Regions from separate parts of the Streptomyces sp. NPDC088261 genome, predicted to be linked through region 2. Evidence: predicted binding sites of a transcription regulator. Region 2 holds the regulator's gene; each other region holds the start of a gene.
What was found. The regulator HrcA, encoded in region 2, represses chaperone genes, less so after heat shock. The targets are predictions, from matches to a motif close to TTNGCACTCNGNNNNNCNGAGTGCNAA.
Positions count from the first base shown of each region.

Region 1: the regulator HrcA is predicted to act here: its motif matches at 5,920-5,946, upstream of groES (co-chaperone GroES).
Region 3: the regulator HrcA is predicted to act here: its motif matches at 6,300-6,326, upstream of groL (chaperonin GroEL).

Region 1 is NZ_JBIURL010000010.1:246,702-254,730, forward strand. It holds gene ACIODU_RS21160 (ABC transporter substrate-binding protein) at 1-690, shown strand, start outside; gene ACIODU_RS21165 (carbohydrate ABC transporter permease) at 687-1,610, shown strand; gene ACIODU_RS21170 (carbohydrate ABC transporter permease) at 1,607-2,560, shown strand; gene ACIODU_RS21175 (hydroxyacid dehydrogenase) at 2,645-3,673, shown strand; gene groL (chaperonin GroEL) at 3,745-5,367, opposite strand; gene groES (co-chaperone GroES) at 5,466-5,774, opposite strand; gene ACIODU_RS21190 (polysaccharide deacetylase family protein) at 6,061-7,041, opposite strand; gene ACIODU_RS21195 (hypothetical protein) at 7,094-7,459, opposite strand; gene ACIODU_RS21200 (hypothetical protein) at 7,531-8,029, opposite strand, start outside.
Region 2 is NZ_JBIURL010000012.1:208,884-216,912, forward strand. It holds gene ACIODU_RS23500 (ribonuclease Z) at 1-450, opposite strand, end outside; gene ACIODU_RS23505 (histidine triad nucleotide-binding protein) at 456-815, opposite strand; gene ACIODU_RS23510 (16S rRNA (uracil(1498)-N(3))-methyltransferase) at 895-1,644, opposite strand; gene ACIODU_RS23515 (nitronate monooxygenase) at 1,641-2,717, opposite strand; gene dnaJ (molecular chaperone DnaJ) at 2,862-4,001, opposite strand; gene hrcA (heat-inducible transcriptional repressor HrcA) at 4,002-5,018, opposite strand; gene ACIODU_RS23530 (MBL fold metallo-hydrolase) at 5,205-5,942, shown strand; gene ACIODU_RS23535 (DUF3097 domain-containing protein) at 5,973-6,794, shown strand; gene ACIODU_RS23540 (serine hydrolase domain-containing protein) at 6,814-7,956, opposite strand.
Region 3 is NZ_JBIURL010000013.1:117,942-125,970, forward strand. It holds gene otsB (trehalose-phosphatase) at 32-910, shown strand; gene ACIODU_RS24120 (trehalose-6-phosphate synthase) at 994-2,406, opposite strand; gene ACIODU_RS24125 (hypothetical protein) at 2,469-2,618, opposite strand; gene ACIODU_RS24130 (glucosyl-3-phosphoglycerate synthase) at 2,657-3,646, opposite strand; SAM riboswitch class I at 3,813-3,940, shown strand; gene thrC (threonine synthase) at 3,956-5,251, shown strand; gene ACIODU_RS24140 (ubiquitin-like small modifier protein 1) at 5,300-5,578, shown strand; gene ACIODU_RS24145 (cold-shock protein) at 5,942-6,145, shown strand; gene groL (chaperonin GroEL) at 6,455-8,029, shown strand, end outside.

The DNA of each region.
Region 1 (8,029 bases), on a different contig from region 2:
ACCGACACGCAAAGGAACGCCTGGCAGGTCGACACCACCGACCCCGCCACGATCAGGACGGCGGAGTACTGGCAAGGGCTGATCGACGACGACCTCGTCAACACCTCCTCCTCGTTCAGCCCGGAGTGGACCGGCGGCCTCAAGCAGGGCACGCTCGTCGGCTACCTCGGCGCCTCCTGGAGCGCGGGCGTGCTCGCCGGCATCGTGCCCGAGGAGAAGGGCAAGTGGGCGGCGGCGCCGGTGCCGAGCTGGGACGCGGCGCGACCCGCCAGCGGAATGATCCAGGGCTCCACCTTCGCCGTGAGCGAGAACAGCCACAAGAAGGCGGCCGCCGTCGAGTTCGCCCTCTGGATGGCCACCTCCGAAGCCGGCATCAAGGCCCGGATCGGCGCCAGCACCTCCACCGCCCTGCCCGCCTCCCCCGCGATGGTCCCCGTCGCCCGAAAGGCCATCGACACCAGCTTCTTCGGCGGCCAGGACCTGTACGGCCTCTACCTCCGGGCCGGCGAATCGATCAAACCGGACTGGATCTGGGGCCCGAGCACCGGTGCCACCAACGCGGCGCTGGGCGACCAGCTCCGCGAAGCCGTCGGCGGCGGCTCCAGCCTCTCCCGCGCCGTCAGAACGGCCCAGGACGCCACCGTCGCCGATCTCAAGAAGCGCGGTCTCAACGTCGAGGACGCCTCATGACCACCAATACCCAGAACCGACGCGGCGGCTCCGCCACCCGCACCGGCGTCGCCGCCACCGTCCTGCTCACCCCGTTCTTCGCCCTGTTCACCGTGGCGATGGTGATACCCGTCGGCTACGCCCTCTGGCTCAGCCTCTTCACCGAGAAGGCCTCGGGCCTCGGCTTCGACGGTCCCCGTACCGTCTTCCACGGCCTCGGCAACTACACCGAAGCCCTCGGCGACCAGGCGTTCCGCGACGGCTTCTGGGTGCTCCTCGGCTACTGCGCCTTCTACATCCCCCTGATGGTCGGCGGCGCGCTGGTCCTCTCCCTGCTGCTCGATACGGCCCTGGCCCGCGCCCGCCGCTTCTTCCAGCTGGCGCTCTTTCTCCCGCACGCCATCCCCGGCCTGATCGCCGCCCTGATCTGGATCTACCTCTACACGCCGGGGCTCAGCCCGGTCATCAACGCCATGGACGCCGGCGGACTCGGCTACGACTTCCTGTCCACCGACGGCGTCCTCCCCTCGGTGGTCAACATCGCGCTGTGGGAGTGGCTCGGCTACAACGTCGTCATCTTCTACGCCTCCCTCCAGGCCATCGACCGCTCGCTGCTCGAAGCCGCCACCGTGGACGGCGCGGGGCAGTGGCGGCTCGCGTTCAGCATCAAGTTCCCCCTGATCCGCTCCTCGCTGGCGCTCGTGCTGCTCTTCACGATCATCGGATCGCTCCAGCTCTTCACCGAACCGCTGATCCTCAGCCGCTCGGGCGCGTCCGTGCCCAGCACCTGGACGCCCAACATGTACGCCTACAGCGCGGCCTTCCAGCGCAACGACTACGGCCTGGCCGCCGCCGCGTCCGTCCTCATCGCCCTCGTGGCCGCCGCGCTCTCCTTCGGCGTCACCCGACTCTCCCGACGGAAGGAGGCACGGGCAGCATGACGTCCCCCCTCGTCGCCACCCCGGCCGACCCGGCCGACCCCGCCACCCCGCCCGCCCCCGCGCGCCGCGGAACCCCCCGCCGTGCCCCCGTCCGCGCGGCCGGCCGGCCGGGCACCGGCCGGTGGCTGTCCAGGTCCGCCGTCAACGGCGTGCTCGTCCTGGCCGCCGCGTACACCCTGTTCCCCCTCATCTGGCTGGTCACGGCCGCCACCAAGGACGCGGGCAACCTGCTCGGCGGCGACGTCTTCTCCTTCCAGGGCTTCCACCTCGGCCAGAACCACTCCGACCTGACGACCTACCAGGACGGCGTCTACTTCCGGTGGTACGGCAACTCGCTGCTGTACGCGGGAGTCGGCGCCCTCGGCTGCTCGCTGGTCAGCGTCGCCGCCGGTTACGCCTTCGACAAATACCGCTTCCGGGGCAAGGAGAAGCTGTTCGCCGTCGTCCTGCTCGGCGTGCTGCTGCCCTCCACGGCCCTGTCCCTCCCCCTGTACCTGCTGGCCGTGAAAACCCACACCGTCAACACCTACTGGTCCGTGCTGATCCCCGTCCTGGTCAACCCGTTCGGCGTCTACCTGTCCCGGATCTTCAGCGCCGGCTATATCCCGGACGAGGCGCTGGAAGCGGCCAGGATCGACGGCGCGAGCGAACTGCGCGCCTTCTGGTCGATCGGTCTGCGCATGATCATGCCGGGCTTCGTCACCGTCTTCCTCTTCCAGTTCACCGCCGTCTGGAACAACTTCTTCCTCCCCCTCGTGATGCTCTCGGACAAGAACCTCTATCCGCTGAGCCTGGGCCTCTACAACTGGCACAGCAACGCCAACGCGACCCCGGACTTCTATCCGATGGTCGTGACCGGTTCACTCCTCGCCGTCACCCCGCTGATCATCGCGTTCGTCACCCTCCAACGGCACTGGAAGGCCGGCCTCACGGCCGGCAGCGTCAAATAGCCGCCCCCGAGCGCGACCTGCCTGGGTAGGAGCGAGCGAGACCCGAGCGAGTCCCAGCGACACCCGAGGAGCTTGAGTTCCACCATGCCAGCCACCACTGACAATCGCCCCGCGGCCCTGCTCTCCATGGGCCCCGGCATCGCCGAGCGCCTGTTCACCGACGCCCACAGGACCCGGCTGACCGGCCTCGTCCGTACCGATCCCGCCCTGATCGCCCATCAGCTGACCGACCCGCCGCCCGCCGTCGCCGCCGCCCTCGCCGACACCGAACTGCTCGTCACCTGCTGGGGCGCGCCCCCGCTCACCGCCGGTGTCCTCGACGCCGCGCCCCGCCTGCGGGCCGTCGTCCACGCGGCGGGCTCGGTCAAGCACCACATCACCGACGCCTGCTGGGAGCGGGGCATCGCCGTCACCTCGGCCGCCGCCGCGAACGCCCGCCCCGTCGCCGAGTACACGCTCGCCGCGATCCTCTTCGCGGGCAAGAACGTCCTCGGCTCCGCCCAGCGCTACCGGAACCTGCGCACCCACCACGACTGGCGCGAGGAGCTGGACAGCGCGGGCAACTACCGCCGTACGGTCGGCATCGTCGGCGCGTCCCGCATCGGCCGCCGCGTCATCGAGCTGCTGCGCCCCTTCGACCTGGAGGTCCTGCTGTACGACCCGTACGTCGAGCCGTCCGACGCCGCCGCGCTCGGCGCGGACCTCGTCACCCTGGACGAACTCTGCTCGCGCAGCCATGTCGTATCCGTCCACGCCCCGCAGCTCCCCGCCACGGACGGCATGATCGGCGCCGCGCAGCTGGCGGCGATGGCGGACGGTTCGACGCTGATCAACACCTCACGCGGGTCGCTCGTCGACGAGGACGCGCTGCTGCCCGAGCTGGTCGCGGGCCGCCTCCACGCCGTACTGGACGTGACGGAGCCCGAACTGCCGCCCGTCGACTCGCCGCTGTACGACCTGCCGAATGTCCTGCTCACCCCGCATGTCGCCGGGTCCCTCGGCGGCGAGATCCACCGGATGGCGGACCAGGCGCTGGACGAGGTGGAGCGCTGGACGAAGGGGCTGCCGTTCGCCGACCCCGTACACCCGACGACACTGCACCTCTCCGCGTAAAGAGACCCCGGCACGCGCGAAGGCCCGGCGCCCCTTCCGGGGTGCCGGGCCTTCGGCTGTCGCACACGACGTCAGTGGCTGTGACCGTGGCCGTGACCGGCCTCGGCCTCTTCCTCGGCCGGCTTCTCGACGACCAGGGTCTCGGTCGTGAGCAGCAGGGAGGCGATGGACGCGGCGTTCTCCAGCGCGGAGCGCGTGACCTTGACCGGGTCGATGACGCCGGCCTTCACCAGGTCGACGTACTCGCCGGTCGCGGCGTTGAAGCCGTGGCCCTTGTCGAGGTCGGCGACCTTCGCGGTGATGACGTAGCCCTCGAGACCGGCGTTCTCGGCGATCCAGCGCAGCGGCTCGACCACGGCGCGGCGGACGACCGCGACACCGGTGGCCTCGTCGCCGGTCTTGCCGAGGTTGCCCTCCAGGACCTTGGCGGCGTGCACCAGGGCGGAGCCACCACCGGAGACGATGCCCTCCTCGACCGCGGCGCGGGTCGCGGAGATGGCGTCCTCCAGACGGTGCTTCTTCTCCTTGAGCTCCACCTCGGTGGCGGCACCGACCTTGATCACGCACACGCCGCCGGCCAGCTTCGCGAGGCGCTCCTGGAGCTTCTCGCGGTCCCAGTCGGAGTCCGTGGACTCGATCTCGGCCTTGATCTGGTTGATGCGGCCGGCGACCTCGCTGTGGTCGCCGCCACCGTCGACGATCGTGGTGTCGTCCTTGGTGATGGTGACGCGGCGGGCGGAGCCCAGCACGTCCAGACCGGCCTGGTCGAGCTTGAGGCCGACCTCCTCGGCGATGACGGTCGCGCCCGTGAGGGTGGCGATGTCGCCGAGCATGGCCTTGCGGCGGTCACCGAAGCCGGGGGCCTTCACCGCGACCGCGTTGAAGGTGCCGCGGATCTTGTTGACGACGAGCGTGGAAAGCGCCTCGCCCTCGACGTCCTCGGCGATGATCAGCAGCGGCTTGGAGCCACCCGCCGCGATGACCTTCTCCAGCAGGGGGAGCATGTCCTGGATGGAGGCGATCTTGCCCTGGTTGATCAGGATGTACGGGTCGTCGAGGACGGCCTCCATACGCTCCTGGTCGGTCACCATGTACGGGGACAGGTAGCCCTTGTCGAAGGCCATGCCCTCGGTGAAGTCGAGCTCCAGGCCGAAGGTGTTGGACTCCTCGACGGTGATGACACCGTCCTTGCCGACCTTGTCCATCGCCTCGGCGATGAGGTCACCGACCTGCTGGTCCTGCGCGGAGAGCGCGGCCACGGCGGCGATGTCGGACTTGTCGTCGATCGGGCGGGCGGTCGCGAGGAGTTCGTCGGACACGGCCTTGACCGCGGCGTCGATGCCCTTCTTCAGGGAGGCGGGCGACGCGCCGGCGGCGACGTTGCGCAGGCCCTCGCGGACCAGCGCCTGGGCCAGGACGGTGGCGGTGGTGGTGCCGTCACCCGCGATGTCGTTGGTCTTGGTCGCCACCTCCTTCACCAGCTGGGCGCCAAGGTTCTCGTACGGGTCGTCGAGCTCGACCTCGCGGGCGATCGTGACACCGTCGTTGGTGATGGTCGGGGCGCCGAACTTCTTGTCGATGACGACGTTGCGGCCCTTGGGGCCGATCGTCACCTTCACCGTGTCGGCCAGCTTGTTGACGCCGCGCTCGAGGGCGCGACGGGCGTCCTCGTCGAACTTCAGGATCTTCGCCATGGGAGCTTCTCTAGTCCTCTCGAACGAACTGCGCCCCCGTCCGCCCGGCAATCGCAGGGTGGCCGAGGGCGCAGCTCACAAGCAAAACTTTCGGTGAATTACTTCTCGATGATCGCGAGTACGTCGCGAGCCGAGAGGACGAGGTATTCCTCGCCGCTGTACTTCACTTCGGTGCCGCCGTACTTGCTGTACAGAACGACATCGCCGACGGAAACGTCGAGCGGGAGCCGCTCGCCGTTCTCGAAACGGCCCGGGCCCACGGCCAGGACGACGCCCTCCTGGGGCTTCTCCTTGGCGGTGTCCGGGATGACCAGGCCAGAGGCCGTGGTCTGCTCGGCGTCGAGCGGCTGGACCACAATGCGGTCCTCGAGCGGCTTGATGGCAACCTTGGTGCTGGCGGTCGTCACGATCCGACCTCCCCCTTCGGAGATCTCACGGGGTGAACTGTCTTGGGTGGCGACCGGGTGGATCCGTCGTCGCGGGTGCCGGATCCGTCGGTCGCGCTTTGGCACTCTCCAGTGGGGAGTGCCAGACCCGAGACTATGACCGCGATTAGCACTCGGTCAAGCGGAGTGCCAATGAGCGTGCGCGTGGCGGTGCGTCCGGGACGCGAAAACGCCCGTACGAGGGGCTGTCCCCGTACGGGCGTGCGAGCACCGGACCTGTGAACACCGGGCCTGCGGCCGGGGGTTCTCAGACGTAGTCCTCCAGCCTGGCCACCGCGTACCCCTTGTCCGTGATGGTCTTCATCACACGCCGGATCATGTCGGGCATGGAGCCCTTCCCGTCCTCGCGCCCCCGGAAGTGGCTGAGGACGATGTCGCCGGGGTGCAGGTCCCGGTCCCACTCGCGCCACTCCATGTGGTCGGGGAACGCCTCGGCCGCCCACAGCGGTACGGCGGTGATGCCGCAGGACTTGGCGACGCGCAGGGTGTCGCCGTTGTAGTTGCCGTACGGCGGACGGAAGAGGCGGGGCCGCTTCCCGTACCGCTTCTGGAGCTTGTCCTGCTGACCGCAGATCTCACGCTTCTGCCCGGCGTGGGAGAGGCCGGGCAGGTAGGGGTGGTTGAGGGTGTGGTTGTGCAGCGCGACCCCCTTGTCCCGCATCAGCCGGAAGTAGTGGTAGTCGTCGTTGATCACGTAGTCGCTGAGGAAGGCGCTGTACGGGATCTTCAGCTCGGCCATCATGCGGAGGAACTCGGGGTCCTTCTCCGCGCCGTCGTCGATGGTCAGGAACACGATCTTGTCCTTGACCGGCACGGTGGTGAAGACGGGCGGGAGCGCGGCGCCGCCGGAGACCTCGAAGCCCTTGCGGGTCTTGATCACGGGCTTGACGGCGGGGGGCGGGGGCGCGGTCAGGGGGGTGCCGGCGAGCTTCCACCGCTTGGCGGTGGCGGTACGGACGGCCTCGGCGCGGCGAAGGTTCTCGGCGTAGGCGGCGAGGGCGCCGGCGGGGGCGCTACGGAGTTTGGGCGCCTGGCCGGCTTTCGGTGCCTGTGGTGCTTGCGGTGCTTGCGGTCCCTGCGGCGCCTGTGGTGCCGGGCGCCCCTCGGGGGCGTAGGCCCCGCCGCTGTTCGGCTCTCCGGTGCAGCCGGAACCGAGCGCGGCGACGAGCAGGGCGGCCACCAGGACACGTACGTGTCCGTATTCTCGCCTTTGTCGTAAAAGCTGCATGGCGCTGCATCCTGTCAGCGCCACACACCCCCCGGCCGTACGACTCGCCGGACTACTCCAGGTCCGTCAACTCGTCGGCGTAGATCTTCGAGAGCGGCTGCGGCCCGATGTACTGCTGGCAGTTGCACTGCCTGCGCTCGTACTTCAGCGGCTTCTTGTCCTCGTCCCACTCCGTCGCGACCTCGACGTCCTCGTGGCACTTCCCCCGCTTGTCATGCTTCGCCAGGTGGTGGGAACACCCGCAGATGGGCGCGGGTGGCTTGTGGGCCGCCTCCAGCGCCTTCCGTTCGTCCTCGGCCAGCTTGAGGCGTTCCATGAGGCGCTCGTGACGCGTGTGCAGCGCCGTGCGGCCCGTGTCGGCCACCCATCCGAAGCCGCCCACGATGAAGAAGACGAAAAGCCACCAAATCCATTCCATCCGCCGCCCCTTAACCCTGAATGGCGCATGCGTTCCCCCTCCAGGATAAGTCGCGGGCTGTAGGAAGCACCTCAGCGGTGGGCGCCGCCACCCCTGCGTACGGGCACCGGATCCAGCAAACGCCCAGCCCAGCGCTGGTGTCCGACGGACCGGACAAGTCCCAGCAGACCGGTCACCAGGAGGGTGCCGCCGAGACCCAGCGCGTACGACGTGGCACTCAGCGTGACCGTGTCCATCCGGGTCGCCGCCCGGCCCGCGACCGCCGTACCGGCCAGGCACAGTGCGACGGACGGCAGCAGCCAGAGCACGGACCTGCCATGCGCGCGCACCCGTTCGTCGGTGACGGGTTCCGGGCCGAGATACGCCCACGCGTCCAGCCGGTCCCGTACCTCCTGGTTCCGGCGCACCCAGAGCCCCAGCGCGACGGCGGCGGGGACGAGCAGGACCGCGGCGAGGACCAGCGCGACGAGGCCGCTGAGGAGCCCCAGGCCGCCGTCCTCGATGCTCCGGACGGCGAGCCCGACGGCGGCCCACCCGAGCACGGCGACGGCGGCGATCCCCCAGAGGAGC
Region 2 (8,029 bases):
GAGGCGGTAGCCGTACGACTCGACGGGGTGCGAGAGGAGTCGCGCCTCCAGCGTGTACGCGTCGGTCCGCGCGAGGACTCCGTCGCCGGTGACCGGCGCCTCGGTCAGCCGGACGGTCTCGCGGTAGGCCGTCGCGTACCGCAGCCGCTCGAAGAAGTGCTGTCCGCTCGCCGGGTAGTGCGCGGTGACCGGGTGCGGCACCCGGTCGAGGTTGATCCGCTGGATCACCCCGGCCAGCCCGAGCGCGTGGTCGCCGTGGAAGTGCGTGACGCAGAGGCGGTTGATGTCGTGCGCCGCGACCCCGGCCCGGAGCATCTGCCGCTGGGTGCCCTCGCCCGGGTCGAAGAGCAGGCCCTCGCCGTCCCAGCGCAGCAGATATCCGTTGTGGTTGCGGTGGCGCGTGGGCACCTGGCTGGCGGTGCCCAGGACGACCAGTTCTCGTACGGACAAGGCGCTTATCCAGGAGGCCAGTTGAGGCCCCGGCCGCCCAGCAGGTGGGCGTGCGCGTGGAAGACGGTCTGGCCGGCGCCGCTGCCGGTGTTGAAGACGATCCGGTAGCCGGTGGAGTCGGCGCCCTCCTCGGCCGCGACGGTCCCGGCCTCGGTCAGCAGGTCCGCGGCGATCCCCGGCTCGGCGGCGGCCAGCGAGGCCGCGTCGGGGTAGTGCACGCGGGGGATGACGAGGATGTGGGTGGGGGCCTGCGGGTGGATGTCCCGGAAGGCGACGGTGGTCGCCGTCTCACGGACGACGGTGGCCGGCACGTCCCCCGCCACGATCTTGCAGAACAGGCAGTCGGCCTGTGGTTCTCCGGCCATGGTCCTGGCCCTCCTCGAATGCGGCGACGACGGTGGTGACGGTGATCACACGATCACGATCGGTCCATGTTAGGGGGTGTCAGGACCAGCGGCCGGTGCGGGCCATCACCACGGCCACGGCCGCCGTCCCCGCCGTGGACGTACGGAGCACGCTGTGGCCCAGCCGGTACGGCTCCGCACCCACCGCCGCGAAGGCCGCCAACTCCTCGGGGGACACGCCCCCTTCGGGCCCGACGACCAGCACGACGGAACCCTCGCGGGGCAGTTCGGCCGCGGCGAGCGCGGCGCTCGCCGCGTCCCGGTCCTCGTGCAGGACGGCCGCGAAGTCGGCCGTCGCCAGCAGCGCGGCGACCTGCTTCGTACTCATCGCGTCCGCCACCTCGGGGAACCGCACCCGCCGCGACTGCTTCCCCGACTCCCGCGCCGTGGAACGCCACTTGGCGAGCGCCTTCGCGCCCCGCTCCCCGTTCCACCGCGTGACGCACCGGGAGGCCGCCCACGGGACGACGGCGTCCACGCCGGTCTCCGTCATGGTCTCGACGGCGACCTCGCCCCGGTCGCCCTTGGGCAGGGCCTGTACGACGGTGATGTGCGGGGTCTCCGGCGGTTCGTCGGTGTACGAGTCGAGCTGGACGATCAGCCGGTCCTTGCCCTCCGTCCCGAGGACCACGGCGTCCGCCCAGCGGCCCCTGCCGTCGGTCAGGACGACGTCCTCGCCGGCGTGCAGCCGCTTCACGGACACGGCGTGCCGCCCCTCGGAGCCGTCCAGGACGAACCGCCCGGCCGGTCCCGCGCCGAAGCCGTCGACCACGAACACCGGGGCGGTCACGAGGCGTTGCCCGGCCGGCCGAGTCTCGCGCCGGCCACCTCGAACTCGGTGACGAGGACGTTGACCAGCGTCGCGGCCGGCAGGTCGCGGGCCAGCCGGTGGCCCTGCCCGGCCCACAGCGCCATGCCCTGCGCGTCACCGGCCTTCGCGGCGGCCTTGCGCAGCCCGGCGGTGACGTGGTGCACCTCCGGGTAGGCGGCCGGGGCGTACTTGCCGTGCTCGCTCATGAAGCGGTTGACGAGGCCCCGGGCGGGGCGGCCGGAGAACGCGCGCGTCAACTGGGTCCGCGCGAACAGGGGGTTGGTCATGGCGTCCTTGTGCAGCGCGCTCGCCCCGGACTCCGGGCACACCAGGAACGCGGTGCCGAGCTGCGCCGCCTCCGCGCCCGCCGCCAGCACCCCGGCGACCTGGCCGCCGCGCATGATGCCGCCGGTCGCGATGACCGGGAGGTCGACGGTCTCCTTGACCAGCGCGAGCAGGGCGAGCAGCCCGAGGCCCACGCCGTCGTTCTCCGGGTCGTCGCGGTGGGTGCCCTGGTGGCCGCCGGCCTCGATGCCCTGGACGCAGACGGCGCCGGCGCCGGACCACTGGGCGGTCTGGGCCTCTTCGGGCGTGGTGACGGTGACGACGGTGAGCGTGCCGACCTTGGCGAAGGCGTCGAGGGTCGTACGGGTGGGGCAGCCGAAGGTGAACGAGACGACCGGGACCGGGTCGTCCAGCAGGATCGCCAGCTTGGCCTCGTACCCGTCGTCCCGGCCGCTCTCGGGGTCGCCGAGCGGGGTCTCGTACCAGGTGGCCTCACCGGCGAGCTGGTTGCGGTAGACCTCGACGGCCGCGGCGTCCGCGTAGTGCGGCTGGGGCATGAAGAGGTTGACGCCGAAGGGGCGCGAGGTGAGACCACGCAGGTGCTTGATCTCCTCGTACATGACATCGACCGATTTGTACCCGGCGGCGAGGAACCCGAGCCCGCCGGCGTCGGAGACGGCCGCGGCGAGCTGCGGGCAGGAGGCACCGCCCGCCATGGGGGCCTGCACGATGGGGTACCGGCAGAGATCGGTCAGTGCGGAGGACATGCGAAGCATGGTGCCATGCCGCTCGCCGCCCGGGAGATCCGGGGGCGCGGCCCGCGGCCGCGGTGTGTCCTCGATCGCCGGACGGGCTCGATTTCAGCCCGCCCGGCGATCAAGGACAGCATCAACGCTGATCAAGGACGTCCGTCAACGACCGTTGAACGCGTCCTTCAGGCGGGAGAAGAGGCCCTGCTGGCCCGGCTGGAACTGGCCCAGGGGCCGTTCCTCGCCGCGCAGCACCGCCAGCTCCCGCAGCAGCCGTTCCTGCTCCGCGTCCAGCTTCGACGGGGTCGTGACCTCGACGTGCACGATGAGGTCGCCGCGCCCGCCGCCGCGCAGGTGCGTGATGCCCCGCCCGTGCAGCGGGATCGACTGCCCCGACTGCGTGCCGGGCCGTACGTCGATGTCCTCCACCCCGTCCAGCGTCTCCAGCGGGCACTTGGTGCCCAGGGACGCCGCCGTCATGGGGACGGTCACCGTGCAGTGCAGGTCGTCGCCGCGCCGCTGGAACACCGCGTGCGGCAGCTCGTGGATCTCCACGTACAGGTCACCGGCGGGGCCGCCGCCGGGGCCGACCTCGCCCTCTCCCGCGAGCTGGATCCGCGTGCCGTTGTCGACGCCCGCCGGGATCTTGACCGTGAGCGTGCGGCGCGAACGGATCCGCCCGTCACCGGCGCACTCGGGGCACGGCGTCGGCACGACCGTACCGAAGCCCTGGCACTGCGGGCACGGCCGCGAGGTCATGACCTGGCCCAGGAAGGACCGCGTGACCTGCGAGACCTCGCCGCGACCGCGGCACATGTCGCAGGTCTGCGCCGAGGTGCCCGGCGCCGCCCCCTCGCCCGAGCAGGTCGTGCAGACCACGGCCGTGTCGACCTGGATGTCCTTGGTGGTGCCGAAGGCCGACTCGTTGAGGTCGATCTCCAGCCGGATCATCGCGTCCTGGCCCCGCCGCGTCCGCGAGCGCGGCCCGCGCTGCTGCGACGTACCGAAGAACGCGTCCATGATGTCCGAGAAGTTGCCGAAGCCACCGGCTCCGAAACCGCCCGCGCCACCGGCGCCGCCGCTCGCCGACAGCGGGTCCCCGCCGAGGTCGTAGACCTGCTTCTTCTGCGGGTCCGACAGCACCTCGTACGCGGCGTTGATCTCCTTGAAGCGCTCCTGCGTCTTGGGATCGGGATTGACATCCGGGTGCAGCTCGCGGGCGAGCCGCCGGAATGCCTTCTTGATCTCGTCCTGAGACGCGTCGCGGCGCACGCCGAGAACGGCGTAGTAGTCCGTGGCCACTTACGACTCCGCCAGGATCTGTCCGACGTAACGTGCCACTGCGCGTACCGCTCCCATCGTTCCGGGGTAGTCCATGCGGGTCGGTCCGACCACGCCGAGTTTGGCGACTGCCTCGTCGCCCGAACCGTAGCCGACCGCGACGACGGACGTGGAGTTGAGGCCCTCATGGGCGTTCTCGTGCCCGATACGTACGGTCATGCCCGGGTGCTCCGCCTCACCCAGCAGCTTGAGGAGCACGACCTGCTCCTCCAGCGCCTCCAGCACCGGCCGGATGGTGAGCGGGAAATCGTGCCCGAAGCGGGTGAGATTGGCCGTACCGCCGATCACCAGCCGCTCCTCGGTCTCCTCGACCAGCGTTTCGAGCAGGGTCGCGAGCACCGTCGTGACGACCCCGCGGTCCTCCTGCTCGAACGAGTCGGGAAGATCCTGCACGAGCTGCGGGACGTCCGAGAAACGGCGTCCGACGACCCGGCTGTTGAGCCGGGCCCGCAGGTCCGCGAGGGCGGTCTCCCCGAAGGGCGCGGGGCAGTCGATCATGCGTTGTTCGACCCGGCCGGTGTCCGTGATCAACACGAGCATCAGCCGGGCGGGGGCCAGGCCGAGCAGCTCCACGTGCCGCACCGTCGAGCGGGTCAGCGAGGGGTACTGCACCACGGCGACCTGCCGGGTCAGCTGCGCGAGCAGCCGTACCGTACGGCCCACGACGTCGTCGAGGTCGACCGCGCTGTCCAGGAAGTTCTGGATGGCCCGGCGCTCCGGCGACGACAGGGGCTTGACCCCCGCCAGCCGGTCCACGAAGAGCCGGTAGCCCTTGTCGGTCGGGATGCGGCCGGCGCTGGTGTGCGGCTGGGCGATGAAGCCCTCGTCCTCCAGCACCGCCATGTCGTTGCGGACCGTCGCCGGAGACACGCCGAGCTTGTGCCGCTCGGTCAGCGCCTTGGAGCCGACCGGCTCCTCCGTGCCGACGTAGTCCTGGACGATCGCGCGGAGCACTTCGAGTCTGCGTTCACTGAGCATCGCGCACACCTCCCGCTGTCGTCCGTCGGATCCGGCTTGGCACTCACCCGGAGGGAGTGCCAGCATTCCCCCCGACAGTGTACGGCTGTGGGGTACGCCCCTAGCAAGGGTGACCGACCACGCTACCGCGCGGGGCGGCGCGCCGTGAGCCCGGCCGGCGCCCGGTATCGGCGCTAGCGTCGTCGTATGGACATCCCCTGGGAAGAGCGCGGGTGGGAGCGGCTGTCGCCGCGGGCGGGCCGGTGCCGGCTGCCCGGGTGGGACGCGACCGCCGGACTCGTGGCCGGTGACACCGGCGTCCTGCTGTACGACACGGGCTCGACGCCCCGGGAGGGCGCGGCGCTGCGGGCGGACGTGGCCGCGCTGCTGGGCCCCGGGCGACCCGTCACGCACGTCGCGCTGAGCCATCCGCACTTCGACCACGTGCTGGGGACGGCGGCGTTCGCGGAGGCGGAGGTGTACGGGGCGGTGGGCGTCGCGGAACTGCTGGCCAGGAGCGGTGGCGCGCTGTACGAGGACGCGGTGCGGGAGGGCGTGGACGCGGCGGAGGCGGCGGAGGCACGTGACGCGCTGGTCCTGCCGGGGCACGGGGTGTCGGGCGAGCTGACCCTGGACCTCGGCGACGCGCGGGTGCTGCTGGCGAACGTGGGGCCCGGCCACACGGCCCACGACCTGGCCCTGCTGGTCCCGGCCGGGGAGGGCGCCGCGCCGGTGCTCTTCTGCGGGGACCTGGTGGAGGAGTCGGGGGAGCCGCAGGCGGGTCCTGACGCGATCACGGCCCGGTGGCCGGCCTCCCTGGACCGGCTGCTGGCGCTGGGCGGGGAGGACGCGGTGTACGTGCCGGGGCACGGCGCTGTGGTGGACGCGGCGTTCGTACGGGCCCAGCGGGACGCGCTGGCGGTACGTTTCGGCGTGTCGCTGTAGCGGGCCTCCCGTCCGTTTATCGTCTTGGCCATGCGCAGCTACAGCCCCGACCTCACCCCTCCGTGGAAGAAGCCGACCCCGGCGCCGGAGGTGCCGGCCGAACCGGATCTGGTGGTCGAGGAGGTGGTGACCGGCTTCTGCGGCGCGGTGATCCGCTGCGAGAAGACGGCGGAGGGGCCGACGGTGACCCTGGAGGACCGCTTCGGCAAGCAGCGGGTGTTCCCGCTGGCGGTCCGGGGCTTCCTGCTGGAGGGCCGGGTGGTCACGCTGGTCCGCCCGACGGCCGGGGGTCCGGTACGGCCGTCCCGTACGGCCTCCGGTTCGATCGCGGTCCCCGGGGCGCGCGCCCGGGTGGCCCGGGCCGGGCGGATCTATGTGGAGGGCCGGCACGACGCGGAGCTGGTGGAGCGCGTGTGGGGCGACGATCTGCGGATCGAGGGGGTGGTCGTGGAGTACCTGGAGGGCGTGGACGATCTCCCGGCGGTGGTCGGGGAGTTCGCCCCGGCGCCGGACGCGCGGCTGGGCGTCCTGGTCGACCATCTGGTGCCGGGTTCGAAGGAGTCCCGGATCGCGGCGGCGGTGACGGGCGCGGACGTCCTGGTGGTGGGCCACCCGTACATCGACGTGTGGGAGGCCGTGAAGCCGTCCTCGGTGGGCATCGCGGCGTGGCCCCGGGTGCCGAGGGGCGAGGACTGGAAGACGGGCGTGTGCCGGGCGCTGGGCTGGCCGGAGAACACCGGGGCGGCCTGGCAGCACATCCTGTCCAGGGTGCACTCGTACCGCGATCTGGAGCCGGCGCTGCTGGGGTCGGTGGAGCGCCTGATCGACTTCGTGACGGAACCGGCGGCCTGAGCGCCGGGCGTCCGCGAACTCAGGCCCCCGCCGCCGCGTACCGCCAGAAGTCGCGCATCAGGGCGGGCGGGGTCGGACCGGACATCGCCCGCTGGGTGAGCAGGATGCTCACCGCGCCGGTCGACGGGACGACGTGCGCGGCGGTGCCCGTACCGCCGACCCAGCCGTACCGCCCCGGTACGTTCCACGGGTCGACGGACTTCACGTCGACCGAGCCGCCGTAGCCCCAGCCCTGCCCTTCCAGGAAGAGCTCACCGGCGGCGCGCTGGTCAGGGGTCAGGTGGTCGGTGGTCATCAGCCGCACCGACTCGGTGGACAGCAGCCGCTTGCCGTCCGCCGTGCTTCCGCCGCCGAGGAGCAGCCGGGCGAAGGCGTACCAGTCGTCGGCGGTCGAGACGAGCCCGCCCGCGCCGGAGGGGAACGTCGGCGGCTCGTCCCACTGGCCGCCGGGGGCGTCGATCAGGGTGAGGTCGTCGCGGTAGTAGCTGGTGAACCGGTCGCTTCCGCCGGGCGGCAGGGAGAAGCCGGTGTCGTGCATGGCGAGGGGCTCGAACAGCCGCTCGGCCAGGAACTCGCCCAGGGGCCGTCCGGCGACGCGGGCGATCAGGACGCCCTGGAGGTCGGAGCAGATGTTGTAGAGCCACGCCTCGCCCGGCTGGCGCAGCATCGGGACGCGGCCGAGCCTGGCCATCCACTCGTCCGGCTCCGGGACGGCCTGCGGCTGGGGCGGCCCTTGCAGCATCTCGCTGAAGAGCAGCGCGACGGCGGGCAGCGAGAAGTCGTCGGGGAAGCCGTATCCGGCGCGGGAGGAGAGCAGGTCGGCGACGGTGATCGGCCGGTCGGCGGGCACGACGTCGTCGACGGGACTGTGGGGCGTACGGACGACCACGGGCTCGGCCAGCTCGGGCAGCCAGCGCCGGACCGGGTCGCCGAGGGCGATGAGTCCGTCGTCGACCAGCATCATGACCGCGGCGGCGGTGATCGGCTTGGTGATCGAGGCGATACGGAAGATCGAGTCGGGGGCCATCGGAGCGGTGCCCTCGATGTCGACGGCCCCGGCGACGGCCACCTCGACGTCTCCGTCCCGGGCCACCAGACCTACGGCGCCGGGTACGGTGCCGTCCTGGACGCGGGCGAGCAGCAGGTCGTGCAGCGTGGTCATGGGCTCCACCTCTCCGGAATCACGGTTCGGCAGGGGGGACTGCCCCCGTACCGAAAACTCATCGGACCCGCTG
Region 3 (8,029 bases), on a different contig from region 2:
GGACAAATCAGTAACCGATAAGGTCGGAGACATGGGCAGCCCCCCGACCCCCCTGCCAAGTCCCTCCACCCCCGCCGGCACCCACGGCCTCACCGCACTCCTCGCGCACCCCGCCACCGCCACCATCGCGCTCGACTTCGACGGCACCCTCGCCGAAATCGTTCCCGACCCCGAACAGGCCCGCGCCCACCCCCGCGCCGTCCCCGCCCTCGCGGCCCTCGCGCCGCACGTCGCCTCGATCGTCGTGATCACCGGGCGGCCGGCCGAACTCGCCGTGAAGTTCGGCGGCTTCGCGGGCGTGCCGGGCCTCGACCACCTCGTGGTCCTCGGCCACTACGGGGCCGAACGCTGGGACGCCGCCACCGGCGCCGTACGCGCCCCCGCCCCGCACCCGGGCGTGGCGGCGGCCCGCGCCGAACTCCCCGCCCTCCTCGACGCAGCCGGACACGCCGCCGCGCAAGGATCCGCGCAAGGCACCGCGCAGGGCACGTGGATCGAGGACAAGGGCCAGGCGTTCGCGGTCCACACCCGCCGGGCCACCGACCCCCAGGCCGCCTTCGACACCCTGCGCACCCCCCTCGCCGCCCTGGCGACCCGTCACGGCCTGGTCCTGGAACCGGGCCGCATGGTCCTGGAACTGCGCCCGCCCGGCGTGGACAAGGGCGTGGCGCTGACGAAGTACGTACAGGAATCAGGCGCCGAGACCGTCCTGTACGCGGGCGACGACCTGGGCGACCTCCCCGCCTACGCGGCGGTCGACACCCTCCGCGCGAACGGCCACCCGGGCCTCCTGGTGTGCAGCGGCACCGAGGTCCCCGAACTGTCCACCCGAGCCGACCTCACCCTCCCGGGCCCCGCCGCCGTCGCCGACTTCCTGGCAGCCCTGGCGCAGGCCGTGTCCCGGACCTGACCCGGCCGGCCGGACAGAGCGCGTCCCCGCCCGGGCACGCCTGACACCGCGCCCCCGCCCGGACACGCCCGACCCCCGCGCCCTCAGGCGCGCAGCGCCTCCAGTTGGTCCAGGAACCACTGGGACGGGGGGAGGGCCGTGGCGGCCGCCGTCAGGCGTTTGGTGCGTTCCGCCCGGTCTTCCTGGGGCATCGTCAGGGCCTCGTGGAGCGCTGTCGCCGTCGCCGTGATGTCGTACGGGTTCACCACCAGCGCGTCCTCGCCCAGCTCCTCGTACGCGCCCGCCTCGCGGGACAGGACCAGGACGCAGCCGTTCTCGGAGACCACCGGGATCTCCTTCGCGACCAGGTTCATGCCGTCGCGGATCGGGTTGACCAGGGCCACGTCCGCCAGGCGGTATGCCGCCAGGGAGCGGGCGAAGTCGTCCTTGACGTGCAGGACGACCGGGAGCCAGCCGTCCGTGCCGAAGTCCTCGTTGATCGCGTCCGCCACGCGCTGGACCTCGGCCGTGTAGTCGCGGTAGACCGACAGGTCCTGGCGGGAGGGGTACGCGAAGGCCACGTGGACCACCCGTTCGCGCCACTCCGGGTGGTCGGTCAGCAGCTGGCGGTACGCGAGCAGGCCGCGGACGATGTTCTTGGACAGTTCCGTACGGTCCACCCGGACGATCGTCCGCCGGTCCGTCCCGCCGATCTCCTCGCGCAGGGACACGATCCGCTCGTCCACGTCGGGGCGGTGCGCCCGCTCGCGCAGGAAGTCCGCGTCCGCGCCCAGGCCGTGCACGCCGATCCTGGTGTTGCCGGTGCCGCCCAGCAGCTCCGTACAGCAGGCCGTGAAGGCGTCCGCCCAGCGGTGGGTCAGGAACGCCGCGCGGTCCGCGCCCAGGATGCCCCGGAGCAGCTGGCGCGCGATGTCGTCGGGGAGCAGCCGGAAGTAGTCCACCGGCGCCCAGGGGGTGTGCGAGAAGTGGCCGATCCGCAGGTCGGGACGGAGGGCGCGGAGCATGCCGGGGACCAGCGCCAGGTGGTAGTCCTGGATCAGGACGGACGCGCCGTCGCCCGCCTCGTCCGCCAGAGCCTCGGCGAACGCGCGGTTGTACGCCTCGTACGACGCCCACTGCGCCCGGAACTCCGCGCCGAAGGACGGTTCCAGCGGGGTCTGGTAGAGCAGGTGGTGGACGAACCAGAGCGTGGAGTTGGCCACCCCGTTGTACGCGTCCGCGTAGACGTCGGGGGCGATGCCCAGCATCCGTACCCGCTGCCCGCCCGTGTCCTCCGGGTCCAGCCGGCCGCCGGTACGCCGTACCGCCTCGCGGTCGCCGTCGCCGAGCGCCGCGCACACCCACACCGCGTCCGTGTCGGGGCCGATGGCGGAGAGGCCGGAGACCAGCCCGCCGCCGCCGCGCCGGGCCTCCAGCGCTCCGTCGTCGCGGAGTGTGTACGAGACGGGGCCGCGGTTGGACGCGACGAGGACCTGGGCGGCCTGCTCGGAAACCATGTGCCGAAATCTAGCCCGTACGGGAAACGCTCAAACGTACGGAGAGCGACCGCGCGGGGGAATCAGTCGCCCCCGCGTCCCCGTACCGCCGCCAGCGCCACCACGCCCGCCCCCGTCAGCGCGACCGCCATCCCGCCCAGCAGCCACAGCCGCTCGGCCGTGACGCCGCCGTGTGCCGCCGCGAGGAACCACAAGCCCAGAGGAGTCTCCATAAGCCTGCAATATAGGTAAATAGGACTAGAAGGGTGCGTTACGCCGCGCGGCCGGCCGTGTACTCCGCGATCTCCCGCATCGGCGGCCGCTCCACCGTGTCCACGGCGTACGTACGCGGTTCAAAGCCGCTCTCGCCCCGCTCGAACTGCGTCAGCTCGGGCCGTACCAGCTGCGCGCCCGGATGGGCCCCGAGCTGCGCCCCCAGCTGCGCCCGCGGCATACGCAGCTGCGCCGTCCGGTAGATCGCCGCCGCCATCCGCCCCAGCGCCCGGTCGTCCTGGTGCCGGTGCAGCCGCGTGCCCACGTCCACCTGGCCCAGCGCGTCCAGCCCCACACAGTGCAGCGCGTCCACCAGCAGCCCCAGCTCCACCCCGTACCCGACCGGGAACGGCAACCGCTCCAGCAGGCTCCGCCGGGCCGCGTACTCCCCGCCGAGCGGCTGCACGAACCCCGCCAGGCGCGGCCAGTGCAGGTTCAGCAGCGGACGCGCCACCAGCTCCGTCACCCGCCCGCCCTGGCCCGCGGAGGCCCCCGGCGCCGTCAGCGGCCTGTCGTACATCGCCTTCACCAGCTGCACGTCAGGCTCCGTCAGCAGCGGCCCCACGATCCCCGTCACGAAGTCCGCCGAGAACTCGCGCAGATCCGCGTCCACGAAACACACCACGTCCCCGCCCGTCACCAGCAGCGACCGCCACAGCACCTCGCCCTTCCCGGGCAGCGCCGGCAGCCTCGGCAGGATGTCGTCCCGGCGCACCACCCGCGCGCCCGCTTCCTCCGCCACCTTCGCCGTCGCGTCGGACGAACCGGAATCAATCACCACCAGTTCATCCACCAGCGGCGCCTTCCCCATCAGCTCGCGCCGGATCACCGAGACGATCCCGCCGACCGTCTCCTCCTCGTCCAGCGCGGGCAGCACCACGCTGACGGTCGTGCCACGCGCGGCCTTCGCCGCCAGGAGCCGGTCGGGCGTACGGTCGGCCACGGACCAGGAACGCCTGGTCAGCCAGCGTTCCACCTCTTCCAGCACGGTCGGTTCTCCCTGAAAGTGATCCATCTCGCGGTACGGACCCCTCTCTCCACGGTCCGCTCCTTCGGTTACAGTCTTGAACAACGCGAATGACCACCGCATGTCGGGGGTCGTCCGCCGGACAAACGCTCGGATCGCGGGACCGACCCCGGATCCGATGCCATACCGCTCATCCAGAGGGGCAGAGGGAACGGCCCGTTGAAGCCCCGGCAACCCTCCCGCCGACCGCGAGGTCATGGTGGGGAAGGTGCCAATTCCGTCTTGCGGCGAAGTACGTCGTGAGGAAGATGAGGAAAGGGCCTCGCCTCCATGTCTGTGCAGACCGTCCCCACGCCCGGTGTCACCCCCGGTGCCGTCGACCTCGGACCCGCCGCCGCCCTCTCGTGCCGCGAATGCGGCGAGCGCTTCGACCTCGGCCCGATCTTCGCCTGCGCGTCCTGTTTCGGGCCGCTCGAAGTGGCGTACGACCTGCCGAGCGGCACCCCTGACGAGCTGAAGAAGCGCATCGCCGAGGGCCCCGACAACATCTGGCGCTACGCGCCGCTGCTGCCCGTCCCGGCCGACGTGGCGTCCAAGCCCAACATCAACCCCGGCTTCACCAAGCTCGTCAAGGCCGACAACCTCGCCCGTGAACTGGGTGTCACCGGCGGCCTGTACGTGAAGGACGACTCCGGCAACCCGACGCACTCCTTCAAGGACCGCGTCGTCGCCATCGCCGTCGAGGCCGCCCGTGCCTTCGGCTTCACGACGCTCTCCTGCTCCTCCACCGGCAACCTGGCCGGCGCCGTCGGCGCCGCCGCCGCCCGGGCCGGCTTCCGCTCCTGCGTGTTCATCCCGAGCGACCTGGAGCAGGGCAAGGTCGTCATGGCCGCGGTGTACGGCGGTGAACTCGTCGGCATCGAGGGCAACTACGACGACGTCAACCGCTTCTGCTCCGAACTGATCGGCGACCCGCTCGGCGAGGGCTGGGGCTTCGTGAACGTCAACCTCCGCCCGTACTACGGCGAGGGCTCCAAGACACTCGCGTACGAGATCTGCGAACAGCTCGGCTGGGAGCTGCCCGACCAGCTCGTCATCCCCATCGCCTCGGGATCGCAGCTCACGAAGATCGACAAGGGCCTCCAGGAACTCATCAGGCTGGGCCTCGTGGCGGACAAGCCGTACAAGATCTTCGGCGCCCAGGCCGAGGGCTGCTCCCCGGTCTCCACCGCCTTCAAGGCGGGCCACGACGTCGTACGGCCCCAGAAGCCGAACACCATCGCCAAGTCCCTGGCGATCGGCAACCCGGCCGACGGCCCGTACGTCCTCGACATCGCCCGCCGCACCGGCGGCGCGGTGGACGACGTGACCGACGAGCAGATCGTGGACGCGATCAAGCTGCTGGCCCGCACCGAGGGGATCTTCGCGGAGACCGCGGGCGGGGTGACCGTCGGCGTGACGAAGAAACTCATCGACGCCGGCCTGCTCGACCCGGCGCTGACGACGGTCGTGCTCAACACGGGCGACGGCCTCAAGACGCTGGACGCCGTGGCCCCGACCACCGGGCCCACCGCCACGATCCGCCCGAGCCTCGACGCGTTCCGCGCCGCCGGCCTGGCCCACTGAGCGCCGCGCCCCCGCGTCCCGCCCATCACTGAAGGAAGGCACCCCACCATGAGCGTCAAGGTCCGCATCCCCACCATCCTCCGTACGTACACCGGTGGCGAGGCCGAGGTTCCGGCGGAGGGCGAGACCCTCTCCGAGGTCATCCAGTCGCTGGAGGCCAGCCACCCCGGCATCGCCGCGCGCGTCCTGGACGACGAGGGCAAGCTGCGCCGCTTCGTCAACGTGTACGTGAACGACGACGACGTCCGGTTCGAGCAGGGCCTCCAGACGGCGACCCCCGCGGGCGCCGGCATCTCGATCATCCCGGCGGTCGCGGGCGGCTGCTGACGCCGGATCACGGGGACGCCCCGGCATACGCGCACGGCCCCCTCCGGCCTGGACGGCCCCCTCCGCACAGGAAGCGGAGGGGGCCATTCTTTATGGTTGAGCGCGGTAGAGTTGGGAACCCCCCCTCGCGGCCGGTGCCGAGCGCATACGAGAACGCGACAACCTGGGGTCGAACTCCCGGTGACTTTTGCGGGCACATGTGTGGTTTGCCCGGCCCGACTTGCCCCGGAACGCAGTCAATCCGTCGCTATGTGTGTTCGGTCGTGCCCAGATTTCTCGTCCGATTGACCTGTTGCAGAGGGCAGTTGGGCAGATACATTCAGCCGCGGTCGAAGCGTTCCGGCAGTAATAGGGGAGTAAGGCATGGCTCAGGGCACCGTCAAATGGTTCAACGCGGAGAAGGGCTACGGCTTCATCGCGGTCGACGGTGGTGCGGATGTTTTCGTCCACTACAGCGCGATCCAGATGGACGGCTACCGCACCCTTGAAGAAGGTCAGCGAGTCGAGTTCGAGATCTCGCAGGGCCAGAAGGGTCCGCAGGCGGACATGGTCAAGCTCGCCGTCTGATCCCGGCGCGATCGGCCACCGACGCACTCGCGCCGAGGGGCCCGTATCCCATACAGGGATACGGGCCCCTCGTGCGTGTACGGCACCCCCGCGCGAGGGGGCCGGGCCGGAGGAGGAGCTTGCACTCTCGGGGGTCGAGTGCTAATCATTGGCGTTAGCACTCTGCAAGTGAGAGTGACAACTTATGGACCGGGTCAGTGAGGCCCGGAGGGACCGGTGGAGCAAGGAACCGCCGGACTCTCAGGCCGTCCGTCGCGGGCGCGGGCGCGGTCCGGAGCAATCCACCCCAGTCCGGGAGGACCACTTCACATGGCCAAGATCATCGCGTTCGACGAGGAGGCACGGCGCGGTCTCGAGCGCGGGATGAACCAGCTCGCCGACGCCGTCAAGGTCACCCTTGGTCCCAAGGGTCGCAACGTCGTCCTCGAGAAGAAGTGGGGCGCCCCCACGATCACCAACGATGGTGTTTCCATCGCCAAGGAGATCGAGCTCGAGGACCCGTACGAGAAGATCGGCGCAGAGCTGGTCAAGGAAGTCGCCAAGAAGACGGACGACGTCGCCGGTGACGGTACGACCACCGCGACCGTCCTCGCCCAGGCACTCGTCCGCGAGGGCCTGCGCAACGTGGCGGCCGGCGCCAACCCGATGGCCCTCAAGCGCGGGATCGAGAAGGCCGTCGAGGCCGTCTCCGGTGCCCTGCTGGAGCAGGCCAAGGACGTGGAGACCAAGGAGCAGATCGCTTCGACGGCCTCCATCTCCGCCGCCGACACCCAGATCGGCGAGCTCATCGCCGAGGCGATGGACAAGGTCGGCAAGGAAGGCGTCATCACCGTCGAGGAGTCGCAGACCTTCGGTCTGGAGCTTGAGCTCACCGAGGGCATGCGCTTCGACAAGGGCTACATCTCGGCGTACTTCGCCACCGACATGGAGCGCATGGAGTCGTCCCTGGACGACCCGTACATCCTGATCGTCAACTCCAAGATCGGCAACGTGAAGGACCTCCTTCCGCTGCTGGAGAAGGTCATGCAGTCGGGCAAGCCCCTGCTGATCATCGCGGAGGACGTCGAGGGCGAGGCGCTGTCGACCCTGGTCGTCAACAAGATCCGCGGCACCTTCAAGTCCGTCGCCGTCAAGGCCCCGGGCTTCGGTGACCGCCGCAAGGCGATGCTGAACGACATCGCCATCCTCACCGGCGGCACGGTCATCTCCGAAGAGGTCGGCCTCAAGCTGGAGAACGCCGGTCTCGACCTGCTGGGCCGCGCCCGCAAGGTCGTCATCACCAAGGACGAGACCACCATCGTCGACGGTGCGGGCGAGAGCGACCAGGTCGCCGGCCGCGTGAACCAGATCCGCGCCGAGATCGAGAACAGCGACTCGGACTACGACCGCGAGAAGCTCCAGGAGCGCCTCGCGAAGCTGGCCGGCGGCGTGGCCGTCATCAAGGCCGGCGCCGCGACCGAGGTCGAGCTCAAGGAGCGCAAGCACCGCATCGAGGACGCGGTGCGCAACGCCAAGGCCGCCGTCGAGGAGGGCATCGTCGCCGGTGGTGGCGTGGCTCTGCTCCAGGCTTCCTCGGTGTTCGAGAAGCTGGAACTCGAAGGTGACGAGGCGACGGGCGCGAACATCGTCAAGCTCGCGCTGGAGGCTCCGCTCAAGCAGATCGCCGTCAACGGTGGTCTCGAAGGCGGCGTCATCGTCGAGAAGGTCCGCAACCTGCCGATCGGTCACGGCCTCAACGCCGCGACCGGCGAGTACGTGGACATGATCGCCGAGGGCATCATCGACCCCGCGAAGGTCACCCGTTCCGCTCTCCAGAACGCGGCCTCCATCGCGGCGCTGTTCCTCACCACCGAGGCCGTCATCGCCGACAAGCCGGAGAAGGCC